DNA from 2 places in the Bacillus pretiosus genome. Region 2 is predicted to be linked to the other one. Evidence: a T-box and tRNA genes for the amino acid it is inferred to sense, from the RefSeq annotation. Region 2 holds a T-box; the other holds one or more tRNA genes.
The links. The T-box of region 2 lies ahead of ACU8YW_RS16540 (tryptophan--tRNA ligase). A T-box ahead of a tRNA ligase gene usually reads a tRNA of that ligase, here a tRNA-Trp.
Positions count from the first base shown of each region.

Region 1: it has a tRNA-Trp gene. The T-box ahead of ACU8YW_RS16540 (tryptophan--tRNA ligase) is inferred to sense a tRNA for this amino acid. The anticodon was not compared.

Region 1 is NZ_CM129593.1:545,701-556,631, forward strand. It holds rRNA gene ACU8YW_RS02790 (23S ribosomal RNA) at 1-822, shown strand, start outside; rRNA gene rrf (5S ribosomal RNA) at 923-1,038, shown strand; tRNA gene ACU8YW_RS02800 (tRNA-Asn) at 1,047-1,121, shown strand; tRNA gene ACU8YW_RS02805 (tRNA-Ser) at 1,124-1,215, shown strand; tRNA gene ACU8YW_RS02810 (tRNA-Glu) at 1,233-1,307, shown strand; tRNA gene ACU8YW_RS02815 (tRNA-Val) at 1,313-1,388, shown strand; tRNA gene ACU8YW_RS02820 (tRNA-Met) at 1,413-1,489, shown strand; tRNA gene ACU8YW_RS02825 (tRNA-Asp) at 1,493-1,568, shown strand; tRNA gene ACU8YW_RS02830 (tRNA-Phe) at 1,578-1,653, shown strand; tRNA gene ACU8YW_RS02835 (tRNA-Thr) at 1,672-1,747, shown strand; tRNA gene ACU8YW_RS02840 (tRNA-Tyr) at 1,758-1,841, shown strand; tRNA gene ACU8YW_RS02845 (tRNA-Trp) at 1,849-1,922, shown strand; tRNA gene ACU8YW_RS02850 (tRNA-His) at 1,942-2,017, shown strand; tRNA gene ACU8YW_RS02855 (tRNA-Gln) at 2,081-2,155, shown strand; tRNA gene ACU8YW_RS02860 (tRNA-Gly) at 2,160-2,234, shown strand; tRNA gene ACU8YW_RS02865 (tRNA-Cys) at 2,249-2,319, shown strand; tRNA gene ACU8YW_RS02870 (tRNA-Leu) at 2,329-2,410, shown strand; gene ACU8YW_RS02875 (DUF3884 family protein) at 2,623-2,943, opposite strand; gene ACU8YW_RS02880 (YebC/PmpR family DNA-binding transcriptional regulator) at 3,295-4,014, shown strand; gene ACU8YW_RS02885 (NUDIX hydrolase) at 4,163-4,624, shown strand; gene ACU8YW_RS02890 (transglycosylase domain-containing protein) at 5,052-5,828, shown strand; gene ACU8YW_RS02895 (DsbA family protein) at 6,017-6,667, shown strand; tRNA gene ACU8YW_RS02900 (tRNA-Gly) at 6,782-6,855, shown strand; gene queG (tRNA epoxyqueuosine(34) reductase QueG) at 7,055-8,197, shown strand; gene ACU8YW_RS02910 (amidase domain-containing protein) at 8,242-9,129, shown strand; gene trmL (tRNA (uridine(34)/cytosine(34)/5-carboxymethylaminomethyluridine(34)-2'-O)-methyltransferase TrmL) at 9,188-9,676, shown strand; gene ACU8YW_RS02920 (sensor domain-containing protein) at 9,804-10,931, shown strand, end outside.
Region 2 is NZ_CM129593.1:3,222,425-3,233,355, reverse strand. It holds gene ACU8YW_RS16550 (AI-2E family transporter) at 1-675, shown strand, start outside; gene ACU8YW_RS16545 (hypothetical protein) at 750-1,064, opposite strand; T-box leader at 1,218-1,426, shown strand; gene ACU8YW_RS16540 (tryptophan--tRNA ligase) at 1,432-2,469, shown strand; gene ACU8YW_RS16535 (hypothetical protein) at 2,548-2,697, shown strand; gene ACU8YW_RS16530 (ABC transporter ATP-binding protein) at 2,690-3,448, shown strand; gene ACU8YW_RS16525 (FtsX-like permease family protein) at 3,445-5,934, shown strand; gene ACU8YW_RS16520 (NUDIX hydrolase) at 5,977-6,426, opposite strand; gene ACU8YW_RS16515 (DUF2785 domain-containing protein) at 6,444-7,283, opposite strand; gene ACU8YW_RS16510 (GNAT family N-acetyltransferase) at 7,407-8,129, shown strand; gene ACU8YW_RS16505 (tyrosine-protein phosphatase) at 8,304-9,326, shown strand; gene ACU8YW_RS16500 (DUF1648 domain-containing protein) at 9,365-9,814, opposite strand; gene ACU8YW_RS16495 (YjjG family noncanonical pyrimidine nucleotidase) at 10,110-10,820, shown strand; gene ACU8YW_RS16490 (tubby C-terminal domain-like protein) at 10,893-10,931, shown strand, end outside.

The DNA.
Region 1 (10,931 bases), 2.6 Mb from region 2:
CTGTAGCCTGATATTGAATTTTGGTACAGTTTGTACAGGATAGGCGGGAGCCATTGAAACCGGAGCGCTAGCTTCGGTGGAGGCGCTGGTGGGATACCGCCCTGACTGTATTGAAATTCTAACCTACGGGTCTTATCGACCCGGGAGACAGTGTCAGGTGGGCAGTTTGACTGGGGCGGTCGCCTCCTAAAGTGTAACGGAGGCGCCCAAAGGTTCCCTCAGAATGGTTGGAAATCATTCGTAGAGTGCAAAGGCATAAGGGAGCTTGACTGCGAGACCTACAAGTCGAGCAGGGACGAAAGTCGGGCTTAGTGATCCGGTGGTTCCGCATGGAAGGGCCATCGCTCAACGGATAAAAGCTACCCCGGGGATAACAGGCTTATCTCCCCCAAGAGTCCACATCGACGGGGAGGTTTGGCACCTCGATGTCGGCTCATCGCATCCTGGGGCTGTAGTCGGTCCCAAGGGTTGGGCTGTTCGCCCATTAAAGCGGTACGCGAGCTGGGTTCAGAACGTCGTGAGACAGTTCGGTCCCTATCCGTCGTGGGCGTAGGAAATTTGAGAGGAGCTGTCCTTAGTACGAGAGGACCGGGATGGACGCACCGCTGGTGTACCAGTTGTTCTGCCAAGGGCATAGCTGGGTAGCTATGTGCGGAAGGGATAAGTGCTGAAAGCATCTAAGCATGAAGCCCCCCTCAAGATGAGATTTCCCATAGCGTAAGCTAGTAAGATCCCTGAAAGATGATCAGGTTGATAGGTTCGAGGTGGAAGCATGGTGACATGTGGAGCTGACGAATACTAATAGATCGAGGACTTAACCATATAATATGTAGCAATGTTATCTAGTTTTGAGAGAACATAAAAAACTTGTTGACTTTTAAAGAAAATAAGTTATAATAATGATTGTCTCAAAAGAATAATGTCTGGTAATGATGGCAGAGAGGTCACACCCGTTCCCATACCGAACACGGAAGTTAAGCTCTCTAGCGCCGATGGTAGTTGGGACCTTGTCCCTGTGAGAGTAGGACGTTGCCAGGCAATATTATTCCGCAGTAGCTCAGCGGTAGAGCTATCGGCTGTTAACCGATCGGTCGTAGGTTCGATTCCTACCTGCGGAGCCATTGGAGAGCTGTCCGAGTTGGCCGAAGGAGCACGATTGGAAATCGTGTATACGTCACAAGCGTATCAAGGGTTCGAATCCCTTGCTCTCCGCCATAGGATTTATAATATTTGGCCCGTTGGTCAAGTGGTTAAGACACCGCCCTTTCACGGCGGTAACACGGGTTCGAATCCCGTACGGGTCACCACTTTTGGAGGATTAGCTCAGCTGGGAGAGCACCTGCCTTACAAGCAGGGGGTCGGCGGTTCGATCCCGTCATCCTCCACCATATAAATTATATGAATAGTATTATCGCGGGGTGGAGCAGCACGGTAGCTCGTCGGGCTCATAACCCGAAGGTCGCAGGTTCAAATCCTGTCCCCGCAACCAAATGGTCCCGTGGTGTAGTGGTTAACATGCCTGCCTGTCACGCAGGAGATCGCCGGTTCGACCCCGGTCGGGACCGCCATTTTAATAAGGCTCGGTAGCTCAGTCGGTAGAGCAGAGGACTGAAAATCCTCGTGTCGGCGGTTCGATTCCGTCCCGAGCCACCATTTATCTTAATAATATACGCCGGCTTAGCTCAATTGGTAGAGCAACTGACTTGTAATCAGTAGGTTGGGGGTTCAAGTCCTCTAGCCGGCACCATGTAAGTTTCGGAGGGGTAGCGAAGTGGCTAAACGCGGCGGACTGTAAATCCGCTCCTTCGGGTTCGGCAGTTCGAATCTGCCCCCCTCCACCATTTACATAGGGGCATAGTTTAAAGGTAGAACTGAGGTCTCCAAAACCTCCAGTGTGGGTTCGATTCCTACTGCCCCTGCCAAATATATTTACACAACATGGCGGTTGTGGCGAAGTGGTTAACGCACCGGATTGTGGCTCCGGCATTCGTGGGTTCGATTCCCATCAGTCGCCCCATTTTTATTTTTAAAATTACAAATAATTTAATTGATACTTACATATAATTAAGTAAGAATTCGATGGGCTATAGCCAAGCGGTAAGGCAACGGACTTTGACTCCGTCATGCGCTGGTTCGAATCCAGCTAGCCCAGCCATTTTGCGGAAGTAGTTCAGTGGTAGAATACAACCTTGCCAAGGTTGGGGTCGCGGGTTCGAATCCCGTCTTCCGCTCCAATAAAATTTAACATGGCGGCATAGCCAAGTGGTAAGGCAGAGGTCTGCAAAACCTTTACCACCGGTTCAAATCCGGTTGCCGCCTTTCTTTTGTGCCGATGTGGCGGAATTGGCAGACGCGCACGACTCAAAATCGTGTTCCTTCGGGAGTGTCGGTTCGACCCCGACCATCGGTATCATGAACGGCGAAAAAAACTCTATACAATTAGTATAGAGTTTTTTTGTATTTTCTTTTCATTATATGACAAAATAAGTACAAAAAGTGTACGGTGAGTAGACTGCGAAACATTAAAAGGATAAAAACAAACATTCATTTTTATCCTTTTAATTGTGATATTCTATAAAATTCCAGCAGAATATTGTATATACAATATTCCCTTCGAGCACTCTAGAGAGAATTTCTCCAACCCGGTGACATGAAGTTAAATCCGACAGCACCAGTAGATATTAGTACATTATCAACGGTTAAGTTTGTAATTTCTAAAAACCTCTTTTCAAACTCTTCTTTGTTGTACTTGTACATAGTTGAGTGGCACGCCCACATGTGCGTTGAAGTACTCAACCAATCTCCTAATTCCTTTAATTCAGGAAATGACTCAAATTGAATTGGTTCATCTAATTTCATGAATCTCACTTGATAGATAGTTGGGTTTAACTTCTCTCCTATTCCTTTCAGACCATGTGCTTTTTTCTCATGTGAATGTGTCATACTTCTCCCTCCATCTCTCTTCAAATTTTTTCCTTTTTTTATTATACAACAATAGAAAGTAGTTATGGGAATATTATGGAAATATGTATCGGCTATATAAAAAGACTCTAACATTTCTGTTAGAGTCTTTTTTGTTAAATTATACTATGTGCTTCTAAAATTCGTAATAAATGTAGAAATTCATGTATAATATAACTTGTCGAAAGAACAAAATGATAGTAATTTATATTATGTCTGTAATATGAATCAAAAATGAACTTTTTATATTTCTTTTAAAAATGTGTTGAATACACATTATATTTCATATTAATATTTTTATGTAGATTTAAAACGGGAAAGAGAGTGGAAAGTATGGGTCGTAAATGGAATAATATTAAAGAAAAAAAAGCATCAAAAGATGCAAATACAAGCCGTATATACGCGAAATTTGGACGTGAGATTTATGTGGCAGCAAAACAAGGCGAGCCAGATCCAGAATCAAACCAAGCGCTTAGAGTTGTATTAGAACGTGCGAAAACATACAACGTACCAAGAACAATTATTGATCGTGCAGTTGAAAAGGCAAAAGGCGGTTCAGAAGAAAATTATGACGAGCTTCGTTATGAAGGATTCGGACCAAATGGATCTATGGTAATTGTAGATACACTTACAAATAACGTAAACCGTACTGCAGCAGATGTACGAGCTGCATTTAGCAAAAACAGTGGTAACATGGGTGTAAACGGTTCTGTAGCTTACATGTTTGATGCGACAGCTGTTATCGGTCTTGAAGGTAAAACATCAGATGAAGTTCTTGAAATTTTAATGGAAGCAGATGTTGATGCACGTGACATTCTAGAAGAAGAAGATTCTGTTATCGTGTATGCTGAACCTGATCAATTCCATTCCGTACAATCTGCACTTAAAGATGCTGGTGTTGAAGAATTCACAGTTGCAGAATTAACAATGCTTGCACAAAGTGATGTAGAACTTCCTGAAGAGGCTCAAGTACAATTTGAAAAAATGGTTGATGCATTAGAAGATCTAGAAGATGTGCAACAAGTTTACCACAACGTAGACTTAGGAGAATAATACGATAGAAGCCCCTGTTCATTTAACGGATAGGGGCTTTTTTTCATGAAGTTAATTAAGAGGATGAATTAGTAAAGGTATTTTGTTTTAGACAGGGAATATGCTTATAGGGATATATGAAATAATCATTATTTCTAGGAGGTTTAATATGGAACATAAAACACCAAAGCATATCGTTGCTGTAGCAGGTTATTTAACAAATGAAAAAGACGAAGTGTTATTAGCTAAAGTACATTGGCGATCGGATACGTGGGAGTTGCCAGGAGGACAGGTGGAAGAAGGAGAAGCGCTCGATCAAGCTGTTTGTAGGGAAATAAAAGAGGAAACAGGATTAACGGTGAAGCCTATCGGTATTACAGGAGTTTATTATAATGCTTCCATGCACATTCTAGGTGTTGTTTTTAAAGTGGCATACGTGAGCGGTGAAATACAAATTCAGCCTGAAGAAATACAAGAGGCTAAATTTGTTGTTTTAAATGAAGAGAATATAGATGAGTATATAACGCGTCCTCATATGAAATCCAGAACGCTTGATGCGATGAGAGCAACACATTGTATTCCGTACGAAACGTGGGAAGTGCAGCCATATAATTTAATAGGTAGATTGTGAAGAAAAGAGTAGCCGGTTTGAGATACAATCAAATCACTACTCTTTTTTGTATACTGTTTAAGAAAAAGGTCAAAATAATAATAGTGCTAGTATTGATTTCAGGAACGTTTGTTCTGTATAATGTATGATATATTGTATACATTTAGATTACTAGATACTTACAAATATATATTTTTGTAGATGATATAATGAAAATAGGATGTTTTAATAGGGAAGTATAGGCTTAAGGTATACTCTGTTATTGGTTTAGCATAATCTATATTCAATATTTCAGATGAATAGTAGATAAAAAAGGACTGTGATACAATACTTTTTTATACCTTACAATGATGTAAGGTACGTGTAAGAGAAATCGATGGGATATTTTTTTACAACAAGGTATTCTTAAAGTAAGAGTTATACGCTGTGTGGAAAAGAGGTGTTTAAGATGAAAGAACGAGTATTATCTAGGGTGAACTATCATCAAAAAGTTGCATTAAATCCAATGACTAAATTCTTTTATAAAGCCATTATTTTATTATTATTGTTAAGTTGTACGTTATTATTCATTGGAAATATAATGATCGAGCAAAGTGATATTAGTAAATTACATGTACCTGCTAAGTTAGAGGTGCCAGAATCATTAACACATGCATTTATTGCGACAGAAGATAAAAGGTTTTATCATCATAACGGTTTAGATTATATAGCGATTGTCAGAGCGTCTGTTGAGAATATAAAAGCTGGTGGTGTTGTGCAAGGCGGAAGCACAATTACACAACAGTTATCCAAAAATGCCTTTTTAACGAATGAACGTACATTTTCTCGTAAGTGGAAAGAAATTTTTTATACGAAAAAAATTGAACGGACATTTACGAAGGATGAAATTTTAAAATTGTATGTAAGTAATATTTATTACGGAGAAGGAGCATGGGGAATTGAAAAAGCAGCAAACCTTTACTTCGGTAAAAAGGTGAGCCAATTAACGTTGGCTGAAAGTGCAATGATGGCTGCTGTAGTAAAGGCACCCGCTTATTACTCACCTGCACAAAATTATGATAAGGCCGTAGAGAGACGAAATGTCGTTTTGAGATTAATGGAGAAAGAAGGCTATATCAATCATAATGAGTATGTGCAAGCAGTTAGTGAGAAGTTAGTAATTCGTCATGATATAAAAACAGAGCAGTCGATGTTAAAGAGTGCTCGTGAAAAAGCAGTAAGCTAAAGGAAGTTCCTACATAGGAGCTTCCTTTTTTTGAATAAATTGTGACAAATTGTGACACAATATCGTCACAATTATTGTGTTTTTGTAATTTATGTGAGCGTGTTCATTGCGTGACGTATATAAGTGTTGATATTATGTGTATTGTGTACAATGCTGTATACAGAATATGAATTTAAAGAGGAATGTATATGAAATCAAATAAACTCATGGCTCTTGGTGTAGTTTTTTCTATCGCAGTATTGATTGTAATCGGAACAATTGCGTATAGCATCATAAATGACAAAAAAGATAAAGGGAATGAGATGTTTGCTTATTCCACACAACAATCTTTAGGGAAAGATGATGCCCCAGTTAAGGTAGTTGAATTTGGAGACTTCAAATGTCCTGCTTGTCGTACTTGGGATGTAACAGTATTACCACGATTAAAAGAAGAGTATATCGATAAAGGTAAAGTGCAGTTATACTTTATTAACTTCCCATTTATCGGAAAAGACTCTGATTTAGGTGCAGCAGCTGGTGAAGCAATTTATAAACAAGATCAAGATTCATTCTGGATTTTCTACGATGAGATTTATCAAAGTCAAAAGAAAGACACGGAAGAATGGATTACAGAAGAATTACTTCTTAACATTGTGAAAGAGAAGCTTCCGAAAGTTGATGTAGAACAATTTAAGAAAGATTTACACAGTAAAGAAATAAAAGAAAAAGTACGTAAAGATTCAGATCGTGCTCAAAAATTAAAAGTTCAAGGTGCTCCTTCAGTATATATAAACGGAAATCTTGCAAACCCTGATTTGGATAGTATGAAGAAGGCGATTGATAAAGAATTGAAAAAGTGATGAGATACTCATCACTTTTTCGACTTTTTTCGATAAAATTCTTGCTTCCGTTTTTTTTACATGCTATACTACTTTACATAAGTTATTCTAATATCTTATATTTATTTCATATTTGCGGGTGTAGTTTAGTGGTAAAACAAGAGCCTTCCAAGCTCTGGTCGAGAGTTCGATTCTCTTCACCCGCTCCAAATTTTATTAAATGTTTTTCTATAAATTGTGATCAACGCAGTGTTTCGTTTCTAAGATAAACGAGGCATTGCGTTTTTTAATGTTTGAAAAACATAATTGTATGCGAAAATAGAAGTAAAGAATAGTATTCCAAAAGTGAATTGCTAACCAATATAGTCGTTACATAAGGGATGGATTCATCTGAGGAGGCGATTAGGAATGGATTTTGAACAATTAAAGCAAGATGTCATTGCGTATAGTAAAACAATTGGTATAGATAAAATAGGCTTTGCTAGTGCCTCACCATTTGAGGAATTAAAGCAGAGGTTAATCCAGCAACAACAATTAAATTATCAATCGGGATTTGAAGAGTCTGATATAGAAAAGAGAACGAACCCACAGCTTCTACTACCTGGTGCAAAATCAATTATTGCGATTGCATTAGCGTATCCTTCAAAATTAAAAAATGCACCATTAAGTAAGCGCGGAGAACGCCGCGGTATTTTTTGTCGTGCCTCTTGGGGACAAGATTATCATCTTGTTTTACGAGATCGTTTGCAAAAATTAGAAGCATATTTAATCGAAAAACTTCCCGATATAGAAGTTAAGTCAATGGTTGATACGGGTGAATTAAGTGATCGAGCTGTTTCGGAGCGTGCCGGTATTGGATGGAGTGGTAAGAATTGCGCTATTATTACACCTGAATTTGGTTCGTATGTATATTTAGGAGAAATAATTACAAACGTTCCCTTCCCACCAGATCAGCCGATAGAAGATCAATGTGGAAGTTGTACAAAATGTATTGATGTTTGTCCTACAGGCGCTTTAATACAAGGAGGACAGTTAGATTCGAAGAAATGTATTGCATTTTTAACACAAACGAAAGGATTCCTACCGGAAGAATACCGCGACAAAATAGGAAATCGTATTTATGGATGTGATACATGTCAGACTGTTTGTCCGAAAAATAAAGGAATGGATTTTCATAATCATCCTGAGATGGAACCAGATCCTGAGTTAGTTAAGCCGTTATTAACACCACTTTTAACAATTAGCAATCGTGATTTTAAAGAGAAATATGGAATTATGTCTGGTTCATGGAGAGGTAAAAAGCCGTTGCAACGAAATGCAATTTTGGCACTTGCGCATTTTAAAGAGGCATCAGCAATTCCAGATTTAATTGGTGTTATGAAAGACGATCCAAGACCAGTACTTCGCGGAACAGCAGCATGGGCACTTGGGAAAATTGGTGGAGATGGCGTGGGCGAAGCTATTGAAAAAGCGATGCAACGTGAGAAAGATGAAGAGGTTCTTCATGAAATGAATCGCGGACTTGAATTGTTAGCGCAGAAAAAAGAGTAGATAATATCTCCCTTCTTCATATTGTAATATGGGAGGGAGACGAAATGGTTGTAAAAATAAATATTGAAAAGCAAGTACAACAATTTTTAGCATATGTAACAGAGAAACGAACAAATGTAGATGGTATTGCTGAAGATTTATTACAAATAGCACAGAGAAAGAAACAATTGTTTCAAAAGCGTAATGCAGAGATAGTGAAAGCAACTGCGGATGTTTCTTTCATGAGACAATTAAATAATAGCAATCATCAAGAAATTGATTATCAAATACATTTTAAATATTTAATTAAACATAAAGAATTATTTTATATCGAAGAGGAACAACTAAAACGAAGAGTTTGTTTAAATAATAGTCGGGTAATAGGTGATTATGCTATTGAAGTGCCAGAAGCAGTTGGAATGAGTGAGACGTTAGAAAGGGAAGTTACAAAAGAGAAGTATGGTTCTTATCAGTACAACCGTTTAGAGGCGGTTAAATATGCAGAGCGTTGGTGGGATGATCGAAACCCTGTATATCGTAATTTCCCTGATAATTGTACGAATTTTATTTCTCAATGTCTTCATACTGGAGAAGTACCAATGAATGGATATCCTAATATTCGCAAAGGATGGTGGCAAAGGGAGAATCAGTGGAGTTGGAGCTGGGCTGTCGCACACTCTTTTTATTGGTATTTGTCAGGTGCTACAACAGGGCTTCGAGCTGAAGCGGTAGAAAGGCCAGAGGACCTTATTCTTGGTGATGTCATCGCTTATGATTTCGAGGATGATGGTAGGTGGAATCATACGACGATTGTAGTAGCAAAAGACGCAGATGGTATGCCACTTGTAAATGCACATTCAGCGAATAGCCGTCGGCGTTATTGGAACTATGAAGATTCTAGTAAATATACACCACAAATGAAATATAAATTCTTTCATATTATTAATGGGTAGAGATTTTTCGCTCAAGTGGTATAATACGTAGTAGACAAAAAACAGAGGTGAATATCGCGTGGGAGTACATGTTGTTTTATATCAACCAGAAATTCCAGCAAATACAGGGAATATTGCTCGTACTTGTGCAGCAACTGGAACAGAATTACATTTGATTAGACCGCTTGGATTTTCAACGGATGATAAAATGTTAAAGCGTGCAGGATTAGATTATTGGCAGCACGTGAAAGTTACGTATTATGATTCAATTGAAGAATTTTATGAGAAAAATAAAGACGGTGAATTCTTCTATTTAACAAAGTATGGCGAGAAAGCTCATACAGCATTTGATTATAGCAAACGTGAGAAGGATTACTATTTTGTATTTGGAAGAGAAACAAACGGCTTACCAGCTAATGTAATCGAAGAAAATTTCGATCATTGTTTACGTATTCCAATGACTGATAAAGTGCGCTCATTAAATTTATCTAATACAGCAGCTATTTTAATTTATGAAGCATTCCGTCAACAAAATTATCCGGGATTAGATTTAGAAATTGTTTATTAAAAGTCGCCATATGGCGACTTTTTTTCTAAAAATAAAAATAATATGTAATCATACATTTAAAAAAGGGTACATATTCATATAGAATGGGATATATGAATAAAAATAGATTAGACGGGTTGAGATAAATATGAAGGAACAATATAATAATCAAAATACCTTTTTAAGTATGATAGATATGGATTTAATAAGAAGAGGACTATTACATGCTATTCAAGATTTAGTATTTATTGTGAAAGTTATGGATGAGGAAACCTTTAAATATATTTATGTAAATAAGATAGGTATGGATTATGCGAAGCTAGGCGAAGAATGTTATGGAAAAACGTTTGCTGAAGTATTATCAGAAGATACGGCGGAAATATTGCGAGTGCAATATGCAAAAGTAGCGAGCGAAGCGAAAGCACATACCTTTTGTGATGTAGTTAGTTTACCAAAGGGTGAGTTACATTATGAATCTTCACTTAATCCTGTATTCGACGAAGAAGGAGTATGTCAGTTTATTATTTGTATTACGAGGGATATCACAGCTCAGATTGAGGAAAAGGCAGAGATAGAGGAAAAACAAATGTTGTTTAAGTCGTTATTAGAATATAATAATGACTCCATTATATCTATGGATTCTATAGGTAGAATTACATATGCAAATCCAGCAACGTATGAAATATTTGGATATCGATATGAAGAATTACATAATAAATTTATTTTTGAATTTATTAATAAGGAATATGAAAAAGATTTTCAAATTATATTTAAAGGAGCCCTGCAAGGAAGGGCAAAACAAATTGTTTCAAGGAAATATGTTCATAAAGAAGGGTACGAGCTCTATATTTCTTTGAGAACTATTCCGATTATTGTGAACGCCGAAATTGTTGGGGTATATATTGTTACGAGGGATGTTACAAGGCAAGTATTGAATGAAATGCGAACAGAATATTTAGCTTATTATGACCAATTAACAGGATTAATGAATAGAATTTCATGTGCAAATAAGTTAAATGTTTTTTTAAATGATAATACAGAGTTTGCACTTGTTTTTATAGATTTAGATGAATTTCACCTTATTAATGATACTTTTGGTCATAAAGAAGGAGATAAAGTATTACAAAAAGTTACAGAATGTTTAAGCAGTCTTCAAATAGACGGTATGCACTTATTTAGAGAACACGATGATCAATTTGTTATGTTAATAGAAAATATAACGAAAGAACGTGTAGAGATAGTTGCAAAAAGCATACTAAAAAAGATTAGTGAACAT
Region 2 (10,931 bases):
GATGTAGCGAGTATGGTAAAAGACTACACAGTTGATTTTACGAAGTCGCTATCATCAGTAACTGGAAATGTAACTGGATTTTTAAGTACTGTTACAGAGGTCGTTTTAACGTTTGTAATGGTTCCGTTTATATTGTTCTATCTTTTAAAAGATGGTGAACAATTACCAAACCACTTTTTAAAGTTTATTTCAGAGCAAAGACAACCAGCAGCGATGAGAATACTAGATGATATGCATTATGCGATTAGCTCGTATATTAGAGGACAAATTATCGTTAGCTTGTTTATCGGTATTATGCTATTAATCGGTTACCTTATTATTGGTATTAAATATGCGGTATTACTCGCTATTTTAGCAATGATTGTAAATATCGTTCCGTACGTAGGACCAATCATTGCAATTACACCAGCATTAATTATCGCATTTATTGACTCGCCAGCAATGGTGTTAAAAGTAATTATTGTAATGATGGTCGTACAATTAGCAGAAGGTAAATTTATTTCTCCGCAAGTTATGGGAAAAAAGCTAGACATTCACCCAATTACTATCATTTTTATTATTTTAACTGCCGGAAATTTATTTGGAATTATGGGGATTATTTTAGCAATTCCAGGATATGCGATATTAAAAGTGTTAGTAACGCATAGTTATAGATTTGTTAAGTTGAATACGTAAAAAAGAGCTAAAACAGATAAAACTGTTTTAGCCCTTTTTTTATTTATACTCTTGTTGAAGTAAACAAATAAACCTTATGCGTAGGCTTTTAATTCAATGATAGGTAGATTGCTTTCCTTTAGTTTGTAATCAAAAATTAAATCGTCCATGCGAAAATTAGCATCTACTTCAAGAGAAATGAAGGTACCCCCGATTTCTACTTGATTTCCGTTCTCATTTTCAAAAGTGAGCGCACCGTCAAATGTTTCTATGTACTCATCGCAGGTGTATAAATATATTGCGATAGGTGTGAAATGTATAATTACCCCTAAAGTATCATCGTGACTATTATCATCGTTCTTAAATACATCAATCTTAAACGTATCATTCTTTTTAGTAAACCAACCCATGACATCACCTCGTTTTTGTATTACAAATCAATTCTATATATATTGATTATATATCGTTCGGAATAAATTGGTAATAACTATTGTTAAAACTTAATAAAAATAGAAAATTCAGTTTTGAGAGAACGAGAAATGTGATAAACTGTAAAAAAATAACGAAAAGCAATGAAAGAGAAGAGTACATATTCAAAACTTTGCAGAGAGCTGATATGTGGTGGAAATCAGTAAGGGATGAATATGGAATGGGCTCCGGAGCTTCTAGCTGAAATGAGTAGGCAAAGACGGTTACTTCACGTTACGAAGTTGAAGTGAGCTATGAATGATAGCTAATGAAGGTGGTACCGCGGGAGTCTCTCGTCCTTTTTATAGGATGAGGGGCTCTTTTTATTTTAAGGAAGGAGGAGTTAGGGTGAGCGAAAAAATAATGTTAACAGGAATTAAGCCGACAGGTTATCCTCATTTAGGAAATTATATTGGTGCGATTAAACCTGCATTACAAATGTCAAAGAAGAATGAAGGAAAAGCATTGTATTTTATAGCGGATTATCATGCGTTAAATGCTGTTCATGATCCAAGTCAGTTTAGTAGTTATACGAAAGAGGTAGCAGCTACTTGGTTATCACTTGGACTTGGAGAAGATGTTATTTTCTACCGACAAACAGAAGTGCCGGAGATTCTAGAATTAGCTTGGATATTAGCTTGCCTAACTCCGAAAGGGATTATGAACCGTGCCCATGCGTATAAAGCGAAGGTGGAGCAAAATAAAGAATTGGGTTTAGAGGTAGATGCAGGCGTGAATATGGGATTATATACGTATCCGATTTTAATGGCAGCTGACATCTTACTATTTCAAGCTACTCATGTGCCGGTAGGGAAAGACCAAATTCAGCATATTGAAATCGCGCGTGATATTGCGACGTATTTTAATCATACATTTGGTATGACATTTACGCTTCCGGAGTATGTCATACAAGAAGAAGGTGCCATTTTACCTGGTCTTGATGGAAGGAAGATGAGTAAAAGTTATGGAAATGTGATCCCATTATTTACAGAGCAAGAAAAACTACGAAAATTAATATTTAAAATTAAAACAGACTCCTCACTTCCGAATGAACCGAAAGAACTAGAAACGTTATTTATGATATATAAAGAATTTGCGACAGAAGATGAAATACAGTCGATGCGCGAAAAGTATGAAACTGGAATCGGATGGGGCGATGTGAAAAAAGAGTTGTTTCGCGTTGTAGACCGTGAATTAGCTGGACCTCGTGAAAAGTACGCTCTGTATATGAATGAGCCAAGTTTATTATATGAAGCGTTAGAAAAAGGTGCTGAGCGGGCGCGTACTATTGCGAAGGTAAATTTAGCAGAAATTAAAAAACGGATTGGGTTTGAGAGGGAACGCTGAGCGTTCCCTTGTTTTTTTTATAAAAAAATCGAACGAAATTTAAATTTGTTACCAATATAGAGTGAGGGAGGGATAGAAATGGTTACAATTCTCCAATTAAAAATGTTGCTAGTTCAAATAGGAACAGAAATTGTACCACCTAGTAATTTAAAAGAAAAAATTTTAATTCAAGTTAATCTGATGGAGGAAGTAACATTTAATCATGTTGAGGTGAATAAAGATGAGTGAAATTGTGTTAGCAGTTCAAGGTTTAAGTAAGACTTATGAGAGTGTAGATACAAATGTTAGAGCTTTACAAAATGTATCTTTGGAGTTAAATAAAGGAGAACTCCTTGCTGTAATGGGAACGAGTGGGTCTGGGAAGAGTACATTGCTTAACATACTTGGTGCTTTAGACAAACCTGATGAGGGAGTCGTATATGTAAATGGTGAAGTCCCTAAAAATATGTTTGTTGAACCATATGCAACGGAGTACAGGCGGGATAACATAGGATTTATATTTCAGTCATTTCATTTATTAAAGGATTTATCTGTAGAAGAAAATATTGCGTTACCCCTCATATTATCAACTGATTCAGAAGAGGAGATACGAGAAAAAACAAATAAAATATTAGATGTTCTTGGTTTAGTAAATTGGAGAAATCATCGACCAGTTCAGCTTTCTGGGGGACAACAACAGCGTGTTGCAATTGGTAGGGCATTAATAACATCTCCTCCAATTGTTCTTGCAGATGAACCTACTGGAAATTTAGATTTCAATACGTCTAATGATATTTTACGAGTACTAGTCGATATGAAACAAAAATTTAATCAAAGTATGATTCTTGTTACTCATGATCCTCACATTGCTACGTATGCAGATCGGGTTCTCTTCTTTCATAATGGAGAAGTTGTTGATGATTATACGTGTTCTCATGGAGTAAATGATATGAATATTATTTTAGATAAATTTAAAAAATTAATGGAGAAATCAAAATGATAAAATCAGTACGAGGATTAGGTTTACGCTTTTTTAAGATGAATAAATTTACTGCTATTTCCTCTATAGTTAGCGTTATGTTGGCTGTTTCTCTAATTGTTACGATGATTGTATTTTCGAGTCATGCCAAACAGTCTGTTATAAATGAAGTTAAAAATTTATATGGAGATATGGATTTATCTGTTGGATATAACCCTGATCAAAATAAATTGATGGATAAATCTTTACTACAAAATATTAAGGAACAAGGAAATATTGAATACATGTCAAAAGTATTGGTAAATCATTTTCAAGTGAATAAATTGAATACAACTATTTATACAGTAGGTGTTCAAAATGATTCGTTATCTAAAAGTCGATATCACTTCTCTAAAAATCTATCAAATGAAGAAGTAACATTAAATGATGGATTAGCGGAAACTTTACAAGTAAAAGTTGGGGAAAAGGTTGAAATAGAAAATAAATTCTATGTAGTAAAAGAAATTTTACCTGATATAGAAGCTGGAGGTTCAGCTCCAGACATACTCGTTTTATCGGAAGGTGCGGTGAAACAGCACGTATATGAAAAAACGGGTAAACACAATGAGGCTACTTATGTGTTGATAAAAGCAAAAGAGAATGCAGATGTACTAGCATTGTCTAGTCAAATTCATAAAATAGACAAAGAATTAAGAATCGATATTGCGGAGGAAGACGAGTTTTTAAAAAGTAACTTAGTGTCATTACATATTTTTATAGTTATTGTATCTGTATTAATACTTATTATTACATCGTTATTATTAATGTCTAATTTTGAAGTGTTTTTATATAAATATAAAAGTCAATTTGCTATTATGCGATCAATGGGAGCAACAACGAAACAAATGTTTAAAGTTATATTTATTCAATGTAGTGTAATTAATTTCTTTGGTGGAATATTTGGTTTGTTACTAGCTGTAATAAGTAACCGTTTTTTACAAAGTTGGCTAGAGCATGTATTTGCTTTTCAAATTAATACAATGAGTTTCGACTATGAAATAGCAATTGTAACAATGATTTGTAGTATCTTTTTTATTGAATTGTTTATGTTATATCCTTCATACAGAAGTTCGAAAATATTGCCAGTAAAGCTTATGCGCGAAAATGAGGAATCCGACTTTTCTAATAAAAAAACACGCAGTATGATGGGGAAGTTCCTTTTAATTAGTAGCATATTTTTAACTGTTTTAGGTGGATTTGTAGCAAATACGGGAGATACGCAGGCGATAGTGATATTAATAGGGTCTATATTTCTTGTTTTAGGGGTGTATATATTATTTCCTATTTATCTTTCTTCGATATTAATAGCATGTCTACCTATAATGAAAAAAATATTTGGAAGGAATACATTTGTTGCTATTAAAAATGTAATTCCGCAAGTAAGGAAAAATACATTTGTTATCTTAATGATAAGTACAATGATGGTGATAGTTGTCTTCGGATCCACTATATTTAAAACGATGCAAAAAAATAATGAAAGATATTTAAAACGAGAATTTCCAACACATATTGTTGTAGAAAATCGTTTGAATAATGATTCAACAATTTCCTCACCTCATATACAAAATATATTTAAAGAAATAAGTAGTGTAAAAGGAGCTAGTACAATTAGTACGAACTCACTTGCAGAATTAAAGCAAGGTGAAAAATATATTACTTTTGACTATAATTTAGGTGATTTGAAAGAAATGGAAAAGCAAGGATTACTGCCAGAAGTACCTGCGAATTTGGAGAATAGTATAATTATTACCGAAGAGTTAGCAGAGCGGTATAAACTTCATGTAGGTGATATCGTTCAATTGGGTCTATTTTCAGAACAGGAACAAAAAGTTAGACCGACTAGTAAGGTGGAAATTGGGTTAATTGTTAATGAGCTACCGAATTCTCCTGCGGTACTTATGGATTGGAGTAATGTAACATATAAACAAGATTATACAGTTTTTGAGCGTGCATTTATTAGTTCAAATAATGAGAGAGAGACGTTGGAGCAATTAAAGGAATTAAAAGGTCAATATCCACAATTAAAAATAAGTAGTTATACCCAATCGTTAAAACAATCTAATTTAATGTTTCAGCAAAGATGGTCCATCTTCATTGTTGTTATTATAGTAATTTTGTTAAGTGTAACATTAGGGGTATGTAATACACTTATAAATAATATTCAATCTAAAAGAAAAGAGTTTGCCATTTTACGAGCAATAATAGTTAAGAAAAAGGGGATTGTACAAGTTATTTTGACGCAAGTTAAATTATATGTACTTATTGGAATAGTGCTAGGCGTTGTGATAGGAACATTATTAACCTATATGGTAAGTATAATAGATCGTACACCTTTATTTTTTAATTTCAAACTTATCGTAACGGTAATAGCGGGGATGTTTGGAATAGTCCTTATTATTTTTCTACCTTTTGCTAATAGAATAGGAAAAAGGGATATTGTACAAGAGTTAAATAAGGATAATAAATAAAAATATAGTCAAGGTGAATCTCATCTTGACTATATTAATAGTTCAATTCGAATTCTGAAAGTCAGTAACAATCCTCTCAATAACAGAAGGAAGATTACTAGGTAACTCATCTAGCGGAAAGAAGCGCAGTTCTTTCGATTCCGTTTGGTCGCATACAAGTTCGCCATTGAATTCGCGGCAAATATAAACAACGAGTACACCGTGTACTTGATCGCCGTTTGGATAGATTTGAAAGAAATCTGGTCCTGAGTATGTACGGAATAGTTCTGGATTTTTAATAATAAGTCCAGTTTCCTCATACACTTCTCGCTTTAAAGCGTCTTCTAACGTTTCGTTATATTCTAAGGCCCCGTCAATAATGCCCCAGCGGTTAAAATCTGTACGTAGCTGCAGTAATATTTCATTTTTCTCATTTAATATAATGGCGTGTGAACCTATTAAAATAAGTGGATGATTTCCTACTAAATTTCTCATGTCTTCAATATAACCCATGTTATTTCTCCTTGCTTTTAATAATAGTTAGGAAGTTCTTTTAACATTCTTTCTGTTTTACGTGCTGTATAGGCTAAGTTATGATCATCTTTCGTTCTGAAAAATAATGTGCGTAAAAAGGTTTTAATGTTGGCACATAATATACAATACTCATTAAGCGAAAGGCGTTTTCTAATTTGAGGAAGCCTTTTTATTTTTTTATAAATAATTGAAATTAACTCATCTTGCGGAAAATCATGATATAGCATCGATAGTAACGGTGTAACAATTCGTTCATCTTCATTATTATGAAAAAGGTCAGATGGAATGAAGATTTTATTCAATAAACAATGAATTAATTCTTCATACCACTCAAAAGTCGTATAGGAATTGTGAACAATTTCAGTAAAGGCATCAGATACGTGGGCAAGACAATGAGCCCATCCTTTATTTTCAATATAGCCTCGGAAATCTGTTTCTAAGTTTGTGTATGTAATGAGTTTGTTTTTTATGTCTTCAATATCCTCTTCTGTAAAAAAGTAGTGCGAGTTAGCGAATTGGAGTATTAACGCAAGTAACGAAACAGTATAAGAACGTGTGAAAACCCCATCTGTATGCGGGGAGTAAATGTCACAATATAAATACTCATCACTTAAACAAGTTTGTAAAAGTAATTTCAGCTGATCATCCATAAGGAATTCATGATGAATGAAATGTGCAAAACATTTATATATAAGTTGGTAACGAACGTAACTATCAGTCGTTCCGATATACTGAAGCATGTTGAGTGTTAACTCATTTATATCTATATGTTGCAGTTGCGTATAGTCATTTTGTTGTATAAGCTCTAACTGTTGTTGTAACGTTGTAATATCCAATGGAGAACCTCCTCCGCACTTTAAAGATGCGATGTTTTCTAGTATTCTATATATTCAAGGACAATCCTGCTCATGCAAGGAGAACAAGTAGAAATTCGAGTATGACATAGATGAGGGAAGTATATGATGACTATAGAACAGTTAGAAAAACATTTTAAAATAAGAAGAAATGCTTCTTCTATTATGATAAAAGAAAATAATGCAGAGCTTTTTACAGAAGAGCAATTAGAAGAAATAGTGCAGTATTGCATTGCTGAGGCTGAAAAAGAGGGAATAGAAAACTTACATTTTGAAATTTCTTCAAAAAGCCCAAATTATGATGTATATAAGAAATCTTTCGAAACGTATTCATTTGAATATGCTACTGAAAACATGATTGTATTTAAGGATATATATGAAGTAGAAGGTGTAGAAAGTGAGATTGATTTTAAGCTTATTGAAGAGATAGGCGAAGACGCTTTTTATTCACTGTGGAATGAAGTGACGGGAGAACAAATTGATTATGATCACTTTGTAAATATGATGCTACAAGAAATTGGTGAGCAATGGAAAGAGCATTGTTTAACAGCGAGTGTCGATGAAGAGCCGGTAGGAATTGTAATCCCGCATATTGAGAGTGGTACGTTAGAAGAAGGAAAACTAATGTATTTCGCAGTTGCTCCAAATATGCGAAATAAAGGGTATGAAGCAGCGTTCTTTACAGGGGCAATGTTTGTCTTAAAAGAAATAGGCGCATCTTATTATATTGGCGAGACAAATGTACAAAATGAGTGGATGAAGGATGTTTTTGAAAAGAATGGATGTCAGTTGTTAAGTTGTACTGAGCGATATGTGAGAAGGTTTTAGGAGGGGGAAAAGGTTCTTGAACTTGTTTAACGGGAATCCGTGTACAAATTTTGAACAAGTAAAAGAACTTCTAGCCTGTTTGTAAGATAAAAAGAAAAATGAGAACGACAAAATAGATATTCCTATAATACAATAGAGAAAGATTCGATTATACGAGAAAGTGTTGGTGAAAGAATGGAGCAGCAAAGAAATTGGTTACAAGCAACTGTAGAAAGAAATGAAGACAATACGTTATATATAAAGTGGGAAAATAATATAGAAGAAGTTCGCATTTACTGGAGTACTTCACCAGAGCATATTGAAGAAACGGGAGAATTACTTGCAACGGTAAATGGAGAATCATCATGTACAGTTCAAAACCCGAGTGAAACTGAACGTCCATATTTTAGACTAGTAGGAAGTAATGGACAAGCAGTGACAGTAGCTGAGCGTAGATTGCCATTACAAGGCGCGTTTAACTTCCGTGATATGGGAGGATATGAAACGACTGAAGGCCGTAAAGTAAAATGGGGCAAGTTGTACCGTTCTGAAGAATTAGCAGGACTAACAGAGTGGGATATCGACTATTTACAAAAGTCTGGCTTAAAATTAATTTGTGACTACCGTACAGATTTTGAAGTGAAGCATAAGCCGAATCCAGAGATTACGGGTGCTCGTCAAGTGTGCTTACCAGTTATGCAAGACTTGGCAAAAGACTTGAACATAAATGAATTTTTCCAAGTTGGTGACCTTTCTATGTTAGGGAAACCAGGCGAGTATCTTGTGAAAATGAATCAAGATTTCGTAAGTGGTAATGAAGCATTCGTGAGCTTCTTAAACTTAGCACAAAACCCAGAAAACTTACCGTTAGTAAACCACTGTACAGCTGGAAAAGACCGTACTGGATTCGGATCAGCACTATTATTACTTTTACTAGGTGTACCGGAAAAAACAGTAATGGAAGACTATTTACTAAGTAACGGCTTCCGTGAAAAATTAAATGAAAAAATGATGACTTTTTTAGGTGCAAAACTACAAAACGATGAAAGTAGAGCAATATTAGGCGCAATGTTTGAAGCGCGCGCTGAATATTTACAAGCTGCGATTGATGAAGTGAAAAAGCAATACGGTTCAGTTGAAGTGTATGCTGAAAAAGCACTTGGCTATACGAAAGAGTCGTTAGAAGACATGAAAGTGTTATTGCTAGAGGATAAATAATGAGGAGGGAGGCTAATTGGATTAGCCTCCTGTTTCTATTATGAAATTTTTCGTTGTCTTATTATTCCTATGACAATTGGAATAACTGTCCCAATTAACAATATCGGTAAAAATAATTTTCCGAAACCGCCGCTCCAATATAAAGCTATTGAAATTGTTTCAAATTGGATGAAAGCAAAAATAAGTAAACAGACATTTTTTAATTGATTAAGCATTTTTCTGCTATTTAAATAAAACAGCGGAGCATTCGATTCATGCAGTCTTTGTGGGTAGTTATGAACTTCTGGAAACTTTTCTAAAGTTTGCATTAAAAGGAGTATGAATGCCCCAATTCCTGGTAGAAGCAAAAGTTGCCACTTTGATCCCCAGCGATCTACAGCCCCATATGCGTTATAATGTGTGGGTACTTCCTCGGGTAATCTTCCCCAAATGATAATCAAAAAAATGATTGATCCAAAGAATAATGAATATCCAATGATATCTCCAATCCATTCACTTTTTGTTTTTGGGATTTGTATTTTAGGTCTTCCCCATGAATTTACTATGTCTTTCCGCCCCTTTCTATTCCTGTATTCCCTTTTTTAAAATTGGATTCATTATCCAAATTATCTCAAATTTATAGTATTTTCACAATTAATTATTTTTGAATAACATGATTCGTGTGTCTGAAACAACTTTAAGATTGCTGTACAGCTATTATTCGTAAAGGGAAAAAGTTCGACTTAAGAGACGATTAATGAGAAAATACAAGTTGTAAATAACGTACTAGTTGAGGAGAGCATAATGAAATACAAAGTTATATTATTCGACGTAGATGATACATTATTAGATTTTCCTGAGACGGAAAGAAACGCATTACATAACGCGTTTGTACAGTTTGGCATGCCTACAGGGTATGATGATTATCTTGCAAGTTATAAAGAGATTAGTAATGGATTATGGAGAGATTTAGAAAATAAAATGATTACACTAAGTGAATTAGCGGTAGATCGATTTAGACAATTATTTGCACTGCATAATATAGAAGTAGATGCGCAGCAATTTAATGATGTATACCTTGAAAACTTAGGGAAAGAAGTACATCTTATAGAAGGTGCAGTACAATTATGTGAGAAACTACAAGATTGCAAGTTAGGTATTATTACGAATGGATATACGAAGGTGCAACAATCGAGAATTGGAAATTCGCCTTTATGTAACTTCTTTGATCATATTATTATTTCAGAAGAGGTTGGTCATCAAAAACCAGCGCGTGAGATTTTTGATTATGCATTTGAGAAGTTTGGGATTACTGATAAATCAAGTGTACTAATGGTCGGAGATTCGCTAACTTCTGATATGAAAGGCGGAGAAGATTACGGCATTGATACGTGTTGGTATAATCCAAGTTTGAAAGAAAATAAGACAGATGTTAAGCCGACTTATGAAGTGGAGAGCCTGCTACAAATTTTAGAAATTGTGGAAGTGGCGGAAGAAAAGGTAGTTTCATTTTAATCGTGTCGATATAATTTGAGTTGCGTTCAATTTATAGGTACGATCGGTGTAATAACTAGAGGTGAGTGAAAGATGTTAACGTTTTTATTTGAGTTAGACAAAAGTATTCCG